Kutzneria chonburiensis: one gene and its partner. The protein of the gene in region 2 interacts with the protein of the main gene of each other region in a pairwise test. Links are inferred from orthologs where the notes say so. Each region holds a gene or a part of one and is shown on either strand. Other genes may lie near its edges.

What was found.
Region 1: the proteins of ligA (region 2) and leuS interact in binary tests that used the Escherichia coli proteins (3 or more experiments, as listed by UniProt). The link is inferred for Kutzneria chonburiensis from one-to-one orthologs.

The regions. Positions count from the first base shown.
Region 1 is NZ_CP097263.1:7,369,936-7,378,803, forward strand. What follows is about bases 2,037-5,417. They hold leuS (leucine--tRNA ligase), read right to left. Parts: upstream 5,042-5,417; coding sequence 2,237-5,041; downstream 2,037-2,236. Other genes in these bases: M3Q35_RS33885 (TetR/AcrR family transcriptional regulator), read left to right, coding at 2,037-2,203; M3Q35_RS33895 (outer membrane protein assembly factor BamB family protein), read left to right, coding at 5,307-5,417. Outside these bases: M3Q35_RS33875 (cytochrome D1 domain-containing protein), read left to right, coding at 1-650; M3Q35_RS33880 (glutaredoxin domain-containing protein), read right to left, coding at 654-920; more of M3Q35_RS33885, read left to right, coding at 1,454-2,036; more of M3Q35_RS33895, read left to right, coding at 5,418-6,557; M3Q35_RS33900 (esterase-like activity of phytase family protein), read right to left, coding at 6,554-7,714; M3Q35_RS33905 (SdpI family protein), read left to right, coding at 7,781-8,185; M3Q35_RS33910 (YqgE/AlgH family protein), read right to left, coding at 8,205-8,777; M3Q35_RS33915 (MFS transporter), read left to right, coding at 8,850-8,868.
Region 2 is NZ_CP097263.1:5,955,607-5,964,071, reverse strand. The notes cover bases 2,784-5,761. They hold ligA (NAD-dependent DNA ligase LigA), read left to right. Parts: upstream 2,784-3,184; coding sequence 3,185-5,338; downstream 5,339-5,761. Other genes in these bases: M3Q35_RS26930 (hypothetical protein), read right to left, coding at 5,324-5,731; M3Q35_RS26940 (hypothetical protein), read left to right, coding at 2,784-3,174. In the rest of the region: M3Q35_RS26950 (glycoside hydrolase family 9 protein), read left to right, coding at 1-1,172; M3Q35_RS26945 (serine hydrolase), read left to right, coding at 1,354-2,313; more of M3Q35_RS26940, read left to right, coding at 2,428-2,783; M3Q35_RS26925 (3-keto-5-aminohexanoate cleavage protein), read left to right, coding at 5,893-6,600; M3Q35_RS26920 (DUF6923 family protein), read right to left, coding at 6,587-7,447; M3Q35_RS26915 (ACT domain-containing protein), read right to left, coding at 7,627-8,280. UniProt on the Escherichia coli protein: DNA ligase that catalyzes the formation of phosphodiester linkages between 5'-phosphoryl and 3'-hydroxyl groups in double-stranded DNA using NAD as a coenzyme and as the energy source for the reaction.

The DNA of each region.
Region 1 (8,868 bases), 1.4 Mb from region 2 along the record:
TCCGTCCCGACGGCAAGCGGCTCTACATCTCCGGCACCGCCAACGGTCAGGGCGTGGTGCTCGGTTTCGACACGACCACCAATTCGCTGGCCGCCGTCATCCAGGTCGGCGTCACCCCCACCGGCATCGCCATCACTCCCGACGGCTCGCACCTGTACGTGGTCAACAACCAGGGCGCCAGCATCACCGTGATCGACACCCGGATCGCCACCGTCACCAAGACCGTGCCCGTCGATGTGCTGCCCCAGTACGTCGCCGTCAGTCCCGACGGGGCGTTCACCTACGTCTCGCACACCAGCCGGCTGGCCAACACCAACGGTTCCGTCACCGTTGTCGACAACCGCACCAACCAGGTCGTCGCCCGCATCCCCGTCGGCGTCGGCGCTTGCCAGCTCGCCGTCGGCGGTGACCGGCTCTACGTCATCAACCTCCAGGACGGCACCGTGTCCGTTGTGGACACTTCCTCCCGGCGCATCGTGCAGACCCTCGTGCTCACCGCGCACGGCATCGCCGTGTCCCCTCGGGACCACAGCGTCTATTTCGCCGGTCGTCGTTCCGTCGCCGTTGTCGACGGCGGCACCGGTCAGCTCACGGCCACGATCGACCTCGCCAGCGACAAGGCCGCCGGCGTCATCGCCGTCGCCGGCTGAGCCTCACTGCTGCGGCAGCAACTCCGGCGCCTCGGCCTTCACGGCCGCCAGCACCTGGTGGATCGACGGGTTGACCATCCACGTGCTGCCCACGTTCACCGTCGGCACCGTCTCGTTCCCGTTGGCCGCCGCCCGCACCGCCGCCGCCGCATCCGGGTCCTGCCAGATGTCCAGCTCGCGGTACTTCAGCCCGCTCCGCTTCAGGTTGGCGCGCAGCATGTCGCAGAACGGGCACCCCGGCCGCACGTGCACAAGCACTTCAGTGGTCACGCCAACGCCAACCTCTCCCACGATCCCGATATTCCGGGCCACAACACCCAGCCCACCACGCAGCCCCGCGCCTAGCCCACCACACGCAGCGCAAGCGCGGGCCCCATGCTCGGCCTCCATGGTTGGCCCCCATGCTTGGCCTCGGGCGGCCCAGCCCCGACGCCGGCCCAAGCCCGACTTACCCGTCCCCCGGCCCTCCCGGTCCCAAACCCGACCACCCGGCCCCCCGATCCACCCGGCCCAAGCCGGACCCGCCCGGCCCCACACCCAGCCCGCCGCTCCCTGGGGAGGCCGCCCCGGGTCCATTCTACCGAGCGCAGGTCACGGCCAATGGGAGTGAAGATCCAGGTGTGGATAACTCGTTGCCGGTCGGCAAGCGTCCAGATGATCACGATCCAGCGGCGTCGGTGCACCACCGTTGTCCGGGACGCGAACATCAGCCCCGCCGTCGTTGTACCGTTCCCCCTAGGACAGGCGCCGGTAAACACCGTTAATGGGTGGTCAGCGGTGTTTGCAACACGATGGGGTGAACTATGACGGAGACCACGCGACGTGATCGGCCCCGGGCCGACACCGAGCGAGAGATCCGCCAGCAGGCGCGCAGGCTACTGGTGGAGCAGGGCCGCGAGGCCGTCACGCTGCGGGCGATCGCCCGCGAGCTGGGCATCACCGCGCCGGCGCTGTACCGGTACTACGACTCGCGCGAGGACCTGCTGCGCCGCGTGATCGACGACATCTGCGGCGACCTGGCCGCGGAGCTGACCGCCGACCTCACCCGGGTCGACGAGCACGACGCGATCGGCGGCGTGCTGGCGGCCTGCCGCGGCTTCCGCCGCTGGGCGCTCAACCACCCGCAGGAGTTCACGCTGGTCTTCGCCTCGCCCGACGACTCGGCCCACTGCGAGGTCGACGAGGCGACCGGCGAGCTGATGCGCCGGCCCAAGGACCAGTTCGGCCGGATCTTCCTGAACATGGCCGGCAAGCTGCTGGCCACGCACAGGCTGCTGGTGCCGGACGAGGAGAACGTCCCCGACGAGCTGCGCACCGACCTGGTCGCCTTCCGCAGCCACCTGCTCTCCCAGATCGAGCAGGAGGGCATCCAGCTGCCGGAGGAGGCCCTCAACCTCTCCGTGGTCTACACCATGCTGCAGTTCTGGGTCCGCCTGTACGGCCAGGTGGCGCTGGAGGTCTTCGGCCGCTTCCCGTTCGCGGTGTCCAACGCGGAGCCGCTGTTCGAGTCCATGCTCACGGAGCTGTTCGAGGACATCGGCCTGACCAACTGATCGGGGGTCCTCCGAGGAGGACCCCGATCAGCGTCACGCCACGATGTTGACCAGACGGCCCGGCACCACGATGACCTTGCGCGGCTCCTTGCCGCCCAGCAGCTCGGCCACCTTGGCGTCGGCCAGCGCCAGCGCCTTGACCTGCTCCTGGCCGGCGTCGGCGGCCACCGTCACGCGGGCCTTGACCTTGCCGTTGACCTGGATCGGGTACTCGACGGTGTCGGCGACCAGGTAGCGCTCCTCGGCGACCGGGAACGGACCGTGGGCCAGCGACTCATCGTGGCCCAGCCGCTGCCACAGCTCCTCGGCGATGTGCGGGCACAGCGGCGCCAGCATCAGCACCAGCGACTCGGCCACCGACCGCGGCGTGGAGCCGGCCTTGGTCAGGAAGTTGTTCAGCTCGATCAGCTTCGCGCCGGCCGTGTTGTAGCGCATCTCCGCGTAGTCCTCGCGGACGCCGGCGATGGCCTTGTGCAGCGCCCGCAGCGTGTCCTCGTCCGGCTCGACGTCGGTGACCCGCAGCTGCCCGGTCTCCTCGTCGACCAGGTTGCGCCACAGCCGCTGCAGGAAACGCTGCGCGCCGACGACGTCCTTGGTCGCCCACGGCCGCGAGACCTCCATCGGCCCCATGGACATCTCGTACAGCCGGAAGGTGTCGGCCCCGTAGGTGTCGCACATCTCGTCCGGGGTGACGACGTTCTTCAGGCTCTTGCCCATCTTGCCGTACTCGCGGTTGACCTCTTCGTCGTTCCAGAAGTACTTGCCGTCCCGCTCGACGACCTCGTCGGCCGGCACGTACACGCCGCGCGCGTCGGTGTAGGCGTAGGCCTGGATGTAGCCCTGGTTGAACAGGCGGCGGTACGGCTCGTCCGAGCTGACCTCGCCCAGGTCGAACAGGACCTTCTGCCAGAACCGGGAGTACAGCAGGTGCAGCACGGCGTGCTCGACGCCGCCGATGTACAGGTCGACGCCGCCCGGGTCGGTGGAGCCGTGGATCTCCGGGCGCGGGCCCAGCCAGTACTTCTCGTTGACCGCGTCGACGAAGCGCTCGCTGTTGTCCGGGTCCACGTACCGCAGCTGGTACCAGCAGGAACCGGCCCAGTTGGGCATGGTGTTGGCGTCGCGGCGGTACATCTTGGGCCCGTCGCCCAGGTCCAGCTCGACGTTGATCCAGTCGGTGGCCCGGGACAGCGGCGGCGACGGCTCGGTGTCGGGGTCGTCCGGGTCGAAGGTCCGCGGCGAGTAGTCGTCCACCTCGGGCAGCTCGACCGGCAGCTGGTCGACGGGGATGTCATGGGCGACACCGTGCTCGTCGTAGACGATCGGGAACGGCTCGCCCCAGTAGCGCTGCCGGGAGAACAGCCAGTCGCGCAGCTTGTACTGCACGGTGCCCTCGCCGGCGCCCTGCTCGGTCAGCCACTCGATGATCGTCTTCTTGGCCTCGACGACGTCCATGCCGTCCAGGAACCCGGAATTGACGGCCGGCCCGTCGCCGGTGAAAGCCTTGCCCTCGAAGCCTTCCGTCGGCTGCACGGTGCGGATGATCGGCAGCCCGAACACCTCGGCGAAGTCCCAGTCGCGGGTGTCCTGGCCGGGCACGGCCATGATCGCGCCGGTGCCGTAGCCCATCAGCACGTAGTCGGCCACGAACACCGGGACCTTGGCCCCGTTGACAGGGTTGACCGCGTACGAGCCGGTGAAGACGCCGGTCTTGTCCTTGTTCTCCTGACGGTCCAGATCGGACTTCCGGGACGCCGCCAGCCGGTACGCCGCAACGGCTTCCGCCGGCGTCGCCGCGTCAGCGGTCCAGCGACCGTCCACATCGGACGGCCACTCGGCGGTGGTCAGCGAGTCGACCAGCGGGTGCTCGGGAGCCAGCACCAGATAGGTGGCGCCGAACAGGGTGTCGGGCCGGGTGGTGAAGACCTCGATCGACTCCGAGCCGGCGGCGAAACGCACCCTGGCGCCGTAGGAACGGCCGATCCAGTTGCGCTGCATGGACTTGACCTTCTCCGGCCAGTCCAGCCGCTCCAGGTCGTCGACCAGCCGGTCGGCGTAGGCGGTGATGCGCATCATCCACTGGCGCAGGTTGCGCCGAAACACCGGGAAGTTGCCGCGCTCGCTGCGGCCGTCCGCGGTGACCTCCTCATTGGACAGCACGGTGCCCAGGCCCGGGCACCAGTTCACCGGCGCCTCGGACAGGTAGGCCAGCCGCCGCGAGTCGATCTTCGCCCGGCGCTCGTCGGCCGACAGCGTGGCCCAGGACGGGTCCTTGGCGTACTCGGCCTCCAGCTCGGCGATCGGCCGGGCCCGACCGGCCGACTCGTCGTACCAGGAGTTGTAGATGCGCAGGAAGATCCACTGCGTCCAGCGGTAGTACTCCGGGTCGATGGTCGAGATCCGGCGCCGCTCGTCGTGACCAAGGCCCACCCGGCGGATCTGCCGCAGGTAGGTGGCGATGTTGTCCTCGGTCGTCTTGCGCGGATGCTGGCCGGTGGCGACGGCGTACTGCTCGGCCGGCAGGCCGAAGGCGTCGAAGCCCATGGTGTGCAGCACGTTGCGGCCGTTCATCCGGTGGAACCGGGCGAACACGTCGGTGCCGATGAAGCCCAGGGGGTGGCCGACGTGCAGGCCCGCGCCCGACGGGTACGGGAACATGTCCTGCACGAACATCTTGTCGGCGGGCAGCGGCGCGTCGCTGCTCAGCGGGCCGACCGGGTTGGGCGCGTGGAAGGTTCCGCGCTCGTCCCAGTAGTGCTGCCAGCGACGCTCGAACTCGCCGGCCAGTTCGGCGGTGTAGCGGTGGGCCGGCGCCGCCTCGGCGGTCTGCTCGGTCATCGGAAGATCCCTCTCGTCGTACCTGCCCCTGACAACACAAAACCCTCCAGCCCCATACGGGCATGGAGGGCTAGCCGCGCCGACCGCTTCGTCAGGAGGTCAACGCGGCTAAATAAGGAGCAGGCGGACCGTGCTCATGGGCCGAGTTTAGCGCACACTCTTTAGGTCATGCGCTGGGTTTGGATCGGCCTGGTTCTGTCGGTGGCGGCCTGCACCGCGACGCCCCCGCCACCCTCTTCCCGCCCCCTCCGCGACCACCAATGCCGTGGTCGCGCCGGTGCCGATGGGCGACTGGCAGACGTTCAACCGGACCAATCAGCGCGACGGCGCGCAGCCCGATCTCGCGCCCGTGAGCACCCTGTCCCTGGCCTGGCACACCAAGCTGGACGGCGCGGTGTACGGCCAGCCGTTGATCGTCGGCGCGCTGGTCCTGGCCGCCACCCAGAGCGACACCGTCTACGCGCTGGACGCGGTCACCGGCAAGATCAGATGGCAGACCCACTTAGGCACCCCCATGCCCCGCAAGGGCCTGCCCTGCGGCGATATCGATCCGGTCGGCATCATCGGCACGATGGCCTACGACCGGTTCACCGGCCGGGTGTTCGCGGTGGCCGAGACCGCGGGCGGCAGCCATACGCTGGTCGGCCTGGATCTGGACACCGGCACCGTCGAGGTGCGGGCCAACGTGGATGCGCCGAAGGGCGACACCACCGCCTACCTCCAAGCCGGCGCGCTGACGGTGGCTGACGGCCGGGTCTTCATCCCCTACGGCGGGCTGGCCGGCGACTGCGGCAACTACGTGGGCACGGTCCTGTCGATAAGAACCGACGGCACCGACGCCCACAGCTACACGGTGCCGACCCGGCGCAAGGGCGGCTTCGACGGCCCGGCCGGCGGCGTGCAGGACAACTCGCGGCTGCTCTACGCGGCCGCCGGCGGTGCGTCGACCGGCGGCGAGTACGACGACAGCGACTCCGTGCTGGCGCTGGCCACCGAGAAGCTGAACCGGATCGACATCTTCACGCCGCCGACCTGGGGCGAGGACAACGGCCACCATTTTGACCTCGGTGCCACCAGCCCCGCGATGATCGGCTCACACGTGGCCGTGACGGGCATTCGCGGCATCACCTACGTGCTGGACCAGTCCGACCTGTCGCACGTGACGTCACAGCTGAACACCTGCCCGTCCCAAGGCGCGCCGGCCGCGCTGGACAACCTGCTGGTCATCCCATGCGCCAACGGCGGCCCAAAGGCGTTCATCGCCGACAACGCCGGGCAGCTGACCCCGCGCTGGGCCGCCGCGGTCACCGCGACCGGTTCACCGACCGTCAGCTTCGACTCGGTCTGGGTCGTCGATCCCGCCGGCGGCATCCTCTACGCCCTGGACATCGGCAAGGGCACGGTGCGGGGCCAGGTGCAGATCGGCCCCGCACCGGACTACGCCTCGGCGTCGCTGTCCAAGGACCACGCGTACGTGGGCGTGATGGACGGCGTCTCAGCCGTAGCCGGCGCCTAGCGCACGGCCAGCGCGATCACCTGGGTGATCTGGCTGGGGTTGAAGTTGTTGTCGCTGACCAGCAGCAGCGTCCGCTCCCCACTCGGCAGCGTCGGCCCCCAGGTGATGCCCTCGATGTTGTCCACCTTGGGCAGGCCGAGGGTGTCCAGGTCGACCAGCAGCTTCTTGCTCACCGGCTTGATCTTCTTGCCGGCGATCGAGGCCACGTCCTTGATGTTGGTCGCGCCCCTGGTGTCGATCTCGTAGACCCGGACCTTGTTGCCGACGCCGGTGACGAAGGCCCGCTCCACCATCAGGTAGCGGGTCGGATCGATCGGGTCGTAGGCCACCATGCTGGACACGCCGTTGGTGTCGTTGGCGCTGGGCGACGGCGCGAACAGCGGGTCGATCGGGTACGCGTACTGGGCCAGCACCGGGCCGAAACGGCTCTGCACGGTGATCCGGGTCAGCGCCCCGGACGTGGCGGTCGGGTTCGCGCCGTCCTGGAGCAGCGGGTCCTCCAGCTCACTGACCAGCAGCGTGCCGGCGGCCGCGTAGGTGATGCCCTCCAGCGTCTGGTTCTGCCGTGGGCCGACGTTGTCGGTGCTCATCCGCTCGTCGACCGGCAGCGGGTACTGGCCGACGTAGCTGCCGTCCGGCCGGACCTGGCGGATCGACGGGTCGAGCAACACGGGCTGCGGGCTCAGGATCCGCTCGCCCTCCTGGCTCCACGTGATGTTCCCGGTCCACGGGTCGACCCGCAGCTCCTCCGGGTCCACGGTGCCGTCCCGGTCGCAGTCCTCACGGGAGGCGGTGCACGGGGTGGCGGTCCAGTCCTTGATCGTCGGATACGTCTTGCCGTCGGGACGCAGGAACGGGTGCGTCCCGGTGAAGTCGACGGAGTGGATGCCGGCGGCGTCCACGTCGATCTTGGCCGTGTAGAACCGGGCCGGATTGATCGCCGACCGGTCGTCACTGATCAGCACGTACTGGCCGGTGCGGGGATCACGGTCGATGGCCGACAGACCGCCGACGGTCGTGCCCTGGAACGGCAAGTTGAGCGGCACGATCTGCTCGCCGAGCAGGCGAACCCGTGACGGGCTCGCGGCGGCCGCCCCCGCGGTCAGCCCGGTCGCCAGCAGGGCCACCGCGGCGATGGTGAAGCTGCGTCTGAACATGGCGTGCAGCACATACGACCGGGGTGAAGTCCTGGTGGCCATCGAATAACGCCTACCCTCCACGGTGTGAACCTCGCAGTCACGACGGTATCGGTGGTTGTCCTGATCGTCGGCTTGTCCTTCGGCGTGGTCGGCGCGCTCGGCCTGCGCGGCGCGCTGCGCCGCAACCGGTTCTTCGGCGTGCGCACGGAAGCGGCGATGCGCAGCGACGAGGCCTTCACCCTGGCCAACCGCGTGTCCGGGCTGCCGACCGTGGTCGCGGGCGTCGTCGGCATCCTCGGCGCGGCCACCTCGCTGGCCCTGCTGTCGATCGTGCCGCTGGCCGTCGGCGTCGTCGGCATGCTGGCGATCGTGGTCGCCGGCGCCGCCACCGGCACGAAGGCCGCCGACGCCCTGCCGGAACCGGAGCCGACGCTACCGGCGGGCTGCGCCGGCTGTGCCTGCGGTGGCTGCAGCCTGGTCAAACGCTGACCGCGGCCTGCCCGAAAGATCAGTTCCGCAGCACGTCGCCGGGATGGCTGGCCTGGAGCGCCAGCGGCATGCCCTGGCGGCGCAGCACCCGTCCCCACAGGTCGACGCCCGGCGGCGTGAGCACGTCACCGGGCAGCCCGGCCACCACGAACCAGTCGCCGCGCTCGATCTCCCCGCCCAGCTGGTCGACGTCCCATCCGGCGTAGCCGGCGAACACCCTTAACCCGCGCACCTTCGAGACCAGGGTCTCCGGGTCGGAGTCGAGGTCGACCATGGCCACCGGGCCACGCACGGCGATCACGCCGTCGGTGCTGCCGACGTCCTCGCCCGTGTTCAAGGCGGCCAAGCACAGCGCGGTCTTCTGCTCCACCGGGCCGCCCACGAACACCGCCTGCGGCCGGCTGACGTACGGACCCCAGGCCGGCAGCACGTCGTGCACGGCAACCTCGCTCGGCCGGTTCAGCACCACGCCGAGCGTGCCCGCGCCCCGGTGGTCGATCACGTAGACCACGGTGCGGCGGAAGTTGGAGTCGAGCAGCTTCGGCGAGGCCACCAGCAGTGAACCTGGCTCGACGTCGCGGTCGGGGCGCACGCCGTCATGATCCCACTAAGCGGGAGCTGGATATCGGGTACCGCGCCGATCTCCGCAACGTAGTCTGCTGCCGTGGTCGCGGACGGACACG
Region 2 (8,465 bases):
GCCTGGACTTCCTGAGCAAGATGTGGGACGCCAAGACCGGCGTGCTCTACGCCCAGGTCGGTGTGGGCGGCGGCAGCAGCAAGGAGAACTTCCTCGGCGACCACGACGTCTGGCGGCTGCCCGAGGCCGACGACAAGCTGAGCGTCAAGGTGGGCGACGAGAACTACTACATCAAGAACCGCCCGGTGTTCGCGGCCAACAAGGCCGGCGCGAAGATCAGCCCGAACCTGGCCGGCCGGGTCGCGGCGGCGTTCGCGGTGGCGGCGCAGAACCTGGCGGCCACCGACAAGAGCAAGGCCACCCAGTACCTGTCGACCGCGGCGTCGATCTACGCCCTGGCCGACACCGCCGGCGGCGGCATCGTCTCGGCCTACCCGCACGGCTACTACCCCGAGTCCTCCTACCTCGACGACCTGGAGCTGGGCGCGACCGAGCTCGGCCTGGCCGCGAACGCCTTGGGCGACAACCGGGTCAGCGGCTTCACGGCGGACGCGGCCAAGTGGGCCAAGGCCTACCTGGCCAGCAGCGACAAGGGCACGCTCAACGTCTACGACACCAGCGCGCTCGGCCACGCCGACCTGGTGAAGCTGCTGCGCCTGAAGAACGCGCCCAAGGTCGACGTCACCGAGGCCCAGCTGACCGGTGACCTGAGCCGCCAGCTGTCCGACGGCGTCACCGAGGCGACCAAGAGCCCGTTCCGCACCGGCGCCTCCGTGACCGACTTCGACGTGGCCAGCCACAGCTTCGGCTTCGTCGCCACGGCCCTGCTCTACGACCAGCTGACCGGCAAGCACGACTACGACAGCTTCGCCACCCAGCAGCGCGACTTCACGCTCGGCTCGAACGCGTGGGGCACCTCGCTGGTGGTCGGCGTCGGCAGCACGTTCCCGCACTGCATGCAGCACCAGGTGGCCAACCTGGCCGGCAGCCTGACCGGCGGCGACAAGGTCGCGGTCGGTGCGGTGGTCAACGGCCCGAACAAGGCCAGCCTGTTCAAGAGCATCGACACGCTGCCCGACGGCGGCAAGAAGTGCGGTGTCTCCTCGTTCAAGACCTACGACTCCACCACCTCGCGCTACATGGACGACGCGCGCACGTGGCAGAGCTCGGAGCCGGCGCTCGACTTCACCTCGACCGCCGCGCTCGCGTTCAGCCTGACTGCGGCAGGCTGAGGCAGGGATAGAGGGACCGCCCGATCCCGATCGGGCGGTCCCTCGCCATGTCCGGTGATTTCCGTATGGAGCGGTTCACCATTGACCGAGAACGCTCCCTGGCAATCCTGACAGGCAACTCTTAGGGTGTTCCCGGTTTGCTCTTCAGCTTCTCCGCAGGTCCGTATACGAGGCTTACCGCATGGGTCGAGATTCCGGGCCGGCGTGGACGCGGCACCGAGTGCTGGTGTTGCTCGCCGCCGTCGTCGCCGGTGCCGGGCTGGCCGCTGTCGTGGTCGGCGTGGACGGCAGCGTCGCCGCGTCCCCGGTCGCGGGCAGTGCGCAGCCGAAGCCGAAGTCCGCCGCGGCCACCGACACGCTGACCAAGAAGAGCAGCGCCCCGACCCCCACGGTGGACGCCACCTCGGTCCCGTCCGACCCGACCGCGGCGCTGGCCGCCGCCATGGCCCCGTTGAGCGCCAGCAAGACCGGCGACTTCTCCATCGCCGTGCTCGACCAGGAGACCGGCGTCACCGCCACCTTCAATCCGGACGAGACCTACGCGACCGCCAGCATCGTCAAGGCCGACATCCTGGCCGTGCTGCTCTACCAGTCGCAGCAGCAGGGCACGCCGCTCACCGACGACGAGGACACGGCCGCCACCAAGATGATCGAGGCCAGCGACAACGACTCGGCCACGGCGTTATGGGACGACGTGGGCAGCGCCGCCGGCATGACCACGGCCAACCACGCCTTCGGCTTACGCGACACGGTCGCCGGCACGGACGACTACTGGGGCCTGACCACGACCAACGTCGCCGACCAGCTCACCGTGCTGTCGGTGCTGACCTCGCCCAAGTCGCTGCTGGACGACGCCTCCCGCAAGTACGCCGCCGACCTCATGCACCAGGTCGAGCCTGACCAGGTCTGGGGCGTCTCCGCCGCCGCCGATCCCGGGACCACGCCGGCGTTGAAGAACGGCTGGCTGCCGGTGGACTCGGACAACGACCTGTGGGCGGTCAACAGCATCGGCCAGGTCAGTCACAGCGGGCACACCTACCTGGTGGCCTACCTGTCCAGCTCGCAGCCCGACGAGCAGACCGGCATCGACCAGGCCTCGGCCGTGAGCAAAGCTGCCGTTGCGGCAGTTGCCGGCAGCTGACTAACGCGAATGCGCTTCATCTATCGTCGGAAACTGGTCGCGAATGGCCGCATTCGCTGGACCGAACGGCCCCAACAGGGGAGACAACGGCGCACCGAGGCGGACAATGGCGGGATGAAGTGGTTCCCGTGGCGGCGCCGTCACGCCGAGCACGACACCCCCGTCGTCGAGCCCGACTCCGAGCAGGTGGCGGAGTGGCTGGAACCCGCGACGGAGAACCCGCAGGCCCGCGCCGACCGGTTCTGGGAACGCTGGAACGAGCTGTTGCCGCAGATCAACTCGGCCCTTGGCGACAGCGAGCCCACGCGCATCGAGCACCTGTTGTGCGAGGAGGTCGCGGCGATCCACCCGGAGCTGCACTTCTCGGTGGAACGCGGCCAGCGCGCCGTCTACGCCCTCGTCGTCACCGGCCAGGAGCGCCCCGATCTGCGCCCCTTGACCGACGCCTGGCAGGCCGCCGCGCCGGATGAGGACATGATCTGGGAGTACCACGACTCGGTGCCGCCGGTGCCGGACCCGACCGAGGTCACCGTCAACATCGGCGATCACCGGCTGCGGCTGGCCGACGTTCGGGTGGTGGCTCAGGTCGACCGGGACGCGGGCGTCGTCGACGTCGCCGTGCACCATCCTGAGCTCGCGGCGCTGACCGACGAGGCCCGTACGGCCATGACCTTCCTGCCGCTCGACGCCACTCTCGGCGAGCGGCTGGCCGCCGAGCGCCTGCGCCGCGTTGAGACCGCCGAGGCGGCCCCGGAACAGGGCATCACGCTGCTGGAGTTGCGGACGATCGTGCGGGGCCTGGCGGGCCAGGACGCCGACGGCAATCCGATCGGTCAGACCACCTGGAGCGGTGACGCCTGACGGCCGGAAACTGTCGGTGGGTGCCGATAGTCTTAGGGCTGTGACCAGCCCCGAAGAGGTTCCCGACGACGTTCGAGCGCACTACGGCGAGCTCGCCGAGCAGATCCGCGGCCACCAGTTCCGCTACTACGTCACGGACTCGCCGACGATCACCGACGGCGAGTTCGACACGCTGCTGCGGGAACTCCAGGGCATCGAGGACACCTACCCGAGCCTGGTCACCCCCGACTCGCCGACGCAGCGCGTCGGCGGCACCTTCTCCACCGACTTCACCACCGTCGACCACCTCGAGCGGCTGCTCAGCCTGGACAACGTCTTCAACACCGAGGACCTCCAGGCCTGGGCCGACCGGGTGCACAAGGAGATCGGCGAGGACGCGCACTTCCTGTGCGAGCTCAAGATCGACGGCCTCGCGCTGAATCTGCTCTACGAGGACGGCAAGCTGGTCCGGGCGCTGACCCGCGGCGACGGCCGCACCGGCGAGGACGTCACGCTCAACGTCCGCACCATCAAGGACATCCCCGAGCGGCTGACCGGCACCGCCGAGTTCCCGGTGCCCAAGCTGGTCGAGGTGCGCGGCGAGGTGTTCTTCCGGCTGGAGGACTTCCCCGACGTCAACGCCGCCCAGGTCGCGGCGGGCAAGGAACCGTTCGCCAACCCGCGCAACTCGGCCGCCGGCTCGCTGCGGCAGAAGGACCCCAAGGTCACCGCGAGCCGCCCGCTGCGCTTCATCTGCCACGGCTTGGGCAAGCGTGAGGGCTTCGAGCCGGAGCGCCAGTCCGACGCCTACCGGGCGCTGGCGGCGTGGGGGCTGCCGGTGTCGCCGCACACCAAGCTGGTCAAGGGGATCGGCGAGGTCGAGGCGCACATCGCCTACTGGGGCGAGCACCGGCACGACGCCGTGCACGAGATCGACGGCATCGTGGTCAAGGTCGACGAGGTGGCGCTGCAACGCCGTCTGGGCTCCACGTCCCGGGCCCCGCGCTGGGCGATCGCGTACAAGTACGCGCCGGAGGAGGCCACCACCAAGCTGCTGGACATCCTGGTCGGCGTCGGCCGTACGGGCCGGGTCACGCCGTACGCCGTGACGGAACCGGTGTTCGTGGCCGGCTCGACGGTGGCGCGGGCGACGCTGCACAACGCGTCCGAGGTCAAGCGCAAGGGCGTGCTGATCGGCGACACCATCGTCATCCGCAAGGCCGGCGACGTCATTCCCGAGGTCCTCGGTCCGGTGATCGACGTGCGACCCGATGACGCCCGTGAATTCGTGATGCCGGTGGACTGTCCGGAGTGCGGCACCACGCTGCGGTACGAGAAGGAGGGCGACGCCGACATCCGGTGCCCCAACCAGCAGTCCTGCCCGGCGCAGCTGCGGGAGCGGCTGTTCTACCTGGCCAGCCGCAAGGCGTTGGACATCGAGGTGCTGGGCTACGAGGCGGCGGCCGCTCTGCTGGAGGCCCATGTCATCGAGGACGAGGGCGACGTCTTCGACCTCGACGAGGACAAACTGCTGCGGACCGAGCTGTTCCGGGCCCAGGACAAGAAGTCCGAGTCCGGCTACAAGCTGTCGGCCAACGGCGCGCGGCTGCTGGTCAACCTGGACGCGGCCAAGGACCGCGACCTGTGGCGGGTGCTGGTGTCACTGTCCATTCGGCACGTCGGTCCGTCGGCCGCGCGGGCGCTCGCGGTCACCTTCGGCTCCATCGACCGGATCTTCGCCGCCAGCGAGGAAGAGCTGGCCGCGGCCGACGGCGTCGGCCCGACCATCGCCGCCGCCGTGCTGGAGTGGCACGAGTGGGAGTGGCGGCGGGACATCATCGAGAAGTGGCGTGCCGCCGGCGTTCGCCTCGAGGAGGAGCAGGACGCCGCCACGCCGCGGGTGTTGGAGGGCCTGTCCATCGTGGTCACCGGGACGCTGCCGGGCTTTTCCCGTGACGAGGCCAAGGAGTCGATCATCGTGCGCGGCGGCAAGGCCGTCGGCTCGGTGTCGAAGAAGACCTCGTTCGTGGTGGTCGGGGAGAGCCCGGGATCCAAGTACGACAAGGCGATCCAGCTCAAGGTGCCGGTGCTGGACGAGGACGGCTTCCGGGTGCTGCTGGCCGAAGGGCCGGACGCGGCGACCGCGGTCGCCACCATCGGGGCAGACGATTCAGTGGACGAATAGGTCGAAGACGTTGCCGGCCATGGACGGCCACTCCGTGACCATCTCCTGGTAGCGCTCGTGCACCGTGGTCGAGGGCGTCAGGTCCCTCGGCTGCGGCGCCGACCGCGGCGCCGAGCTGGTCGGCGCCGGCACCTCCTTGGTCACCACCAGCACCTTCGTCTGCGGCGCCGGCTGCTGCACGATGATCGTGGTCGGCGGCTGCTGGGTCGGCGTGACCGTGGTGGTGCTCGGGGTCGGCGCCGGGGTCTGGCCCGCGTTGCGCACGTCCGTGGCCTGCTCGCTGACGTGCTGCACGGCCATCACGGCGACCACCGCCGCGAAGGTGATGCCGGTGATGCCGGCCGAGACCGCGAGGGCCGCCTCGGGATGCACCACCCGGTGATGGCCTCGCATCACGTCTCCTCGCTTCGTGCCGAGCCCACGCCCTGGCCGCTGGAACGTATCGGAGTAGTCGTGGCCAGTCCAAGCCGTTGTCCGACAACCCACACAGTCTTAGCTCGATCGAATGAATTGGCCCCGTTGCCGTTGCGGCGTTCTCAGGGCACGGTCGAAGCATGCTGCAAGCCTGTCTGAACGGGAGTCGAAGCCGGGACGCCCATCCCGCGCTGCCCGTCACGCCCCAGGAGCTCGCCGCCGACGCCGCTGCCGTCGTCGAGCTCGGCGTGACCGCGCTGCACGTGCATCCGCGTGACGCCGCCGGCCTCGAGGTGTTGGCCGGGCCGGAGGTCGCCACCGCCGTCTCCGTCGTCCGTGCCGCCGTCCCCGGCGTCGAGATCAGCGTCACCACCGGGGCGTGGATCCAGCCCGATCCCGTACGCCGGGCCGAACTCGTCGCCGGCTGGGCCGCGTTGGCCGCCGGCCGTCCCGACACCGCTTCCGTGAACGTGCACGAGGACGGTTGGCAGTCCGTCTGCGCCGCCCTGCACGCCGCCGGCATCGGCATCGAGCTCGGCGTCTTTCACGTGTCAGCCGCACAGACCTTGCGGGCCAACGGCTTCCCGCCCGGCACCGTCCGAGTCCTGGCCGAAGTCCAGCCCGGCCACTCCCCGGATCCCTTGCTGGCCGCCCTTTCCTGGTCGTCCCGGCCCATCCTGCTGCACGGCGAGGACTCCGACGCCTGGCCCGTCCTCGACACCGCCGCCCGGCTCGGCCTCGCCACCCGTATGGGCCTCGAGGACTGCCTGCACCGCCCCGACGGCACCCCCGCCCAGGGCAACGCCGACCTGATCGGCGCTGCCCGAGCGCTGCTCAGAACCGGGTGATGAGCAGGTTGGGGTCGAGCTGGGTGCGGTACGCGGCGCTGGCCACGTAGACGGACTTTCCGCGTACGGCAATGGAAGTGGGGTTGGACAGGCCGTCGGCGGCGGTCAGGGCGATGGTGTGGGAGCCGTCGGGGCGGATGACGGCGAGCCGGCTGGCGGAGTTGATCGCGGCGAGCACGACGGGGCCGTCGAAGGTGAAGTCGTCGATGCCGGCGAGGCCGGTGGCGCGGGTCTGGATCGGGCCGGCGGAACCGTCGTGGCGGACGGGGATCCGCAGCAGCATGCCGGTGTCGGTGTTGCTGACCCAGACGGCCCCGTCATGCACCTTGATGCCGTTGGACCCGAAGCCGGAAACCTTGGCCAGCGGCCCGCCCTGCGCCCAGACCGCGGCCTTGCCGGTGCTCAACGGGATCCGCCACACCTGTCCGGCCGAGGAATCGGTGGCGTAGAGGGTGCGGCCGTCCAGCGCGAGCCCGTTGACGAAGCCGGCCGGCAGCGGCGCGAACAGGGTGGCGGCTCCGTGACCGAGCCGGTAGACGCCGGTCTGCGCGCCGGCGTTGACGTTGACGTAGAGCGTGCCGTCGCCGGTGCGGACGATGCCGGAGACACCGCCCGGCAGCTGGGCCAGGATGGTGATCCGGCCGTCCCTGGTCACCCGCGCGACCTGCCTGGCCCCGTTGAACGTGAGGTCGGCCGAGCCGTCCGGCTCCAGGGTGATGTTCTCCGGCTGCTGATGCGCGGCCAGGTCGAAGTGCACGACCGAAACCTGGCCGGACGCCCACGCCGGCGCCGCGGCGGTGACCGTGGCCAGGGCGACGGCCGCGACGACGGCACTGATTCGGAACACGATGTTCTCCATTCGCTGTCGGTGACCGAAGTATCCCGACGGAATTGGCCGAAATCGCGAAACAGTTGCCTGGGAGAACTCTCAAAATTTACCTAGTAATAACTGTCGCCGCTGGTCGGAGCGATGGCGACGGCCAATTGGAGGTGGTCGCCATCGCCCGGTCGGGCACAGTTTCGCGTTCAGTCCGGCAGGACGACGGCGACGATGCCGGCCAGATGGGCCAGCCGGGCCAGCTCGGCGGCCCGGAACATCGGCCCGCCGGGGCGGCCGACCAGCAGCACCCGCTCGGGCTTGCCCAGCGGTGTGGCGGCCAGCTCGGTGCCGAGCTCCTGCCAGGTCTCGGGCACCCAGTCCTCCTCGCCGTCGAGGATGGTGGCCCGCGGCAGCGGCATCCACGGCACGGTGACCATGCGGGTCTCGGGCGCGGCGGTGCTGGCGGCGACCCGGTGCACGCCGTCGCCGTCGTGCGTGACGACCACGGCCCAGCCGGCCCGCACGATGCGCGGCACGCCCTCGGCGAAGATGGCCAGCCCCTGGGCCGGCTGCGCGGCGATCTCCTCGACCAGCTCCAGCTCACGGTGCGTGTTGAGCACGCCGGCGTACGGCCGCACGGCGTCGACCTCGACGCCCTCGATCGACTCGGCCGCGGTGATCAGCGCGTCCGGCAGGCGACCCGACGGCAGCTCCACCACCAGGTCGTCGATGGCCAGGCCCGGAGCGCGCTCCACCACGTCCACGCTGAGGATGTCAGCCCCGATCTCGCCGAGCGCGGTCGCGACCGCGCCCAGGGTGCCGGGTCGGTCCGGGAGCTGCACCCGGATCAGGAAGGACACGGCGCAACGCCTCCATGCTCGTGTACGGGACCTCGCCGCCCGCACCGGCCGCCGATTGTCGCAGACCGGCGGCCGTGATGAGGATCGTCGTCCGCCAGACGAGACGAAGCCGGCTCGATACCCGCTCGGAGCTGCGCACGGCTGCGTCCTAGACTCGATCGGTCATGCACGTTAGCCCCGCTCAC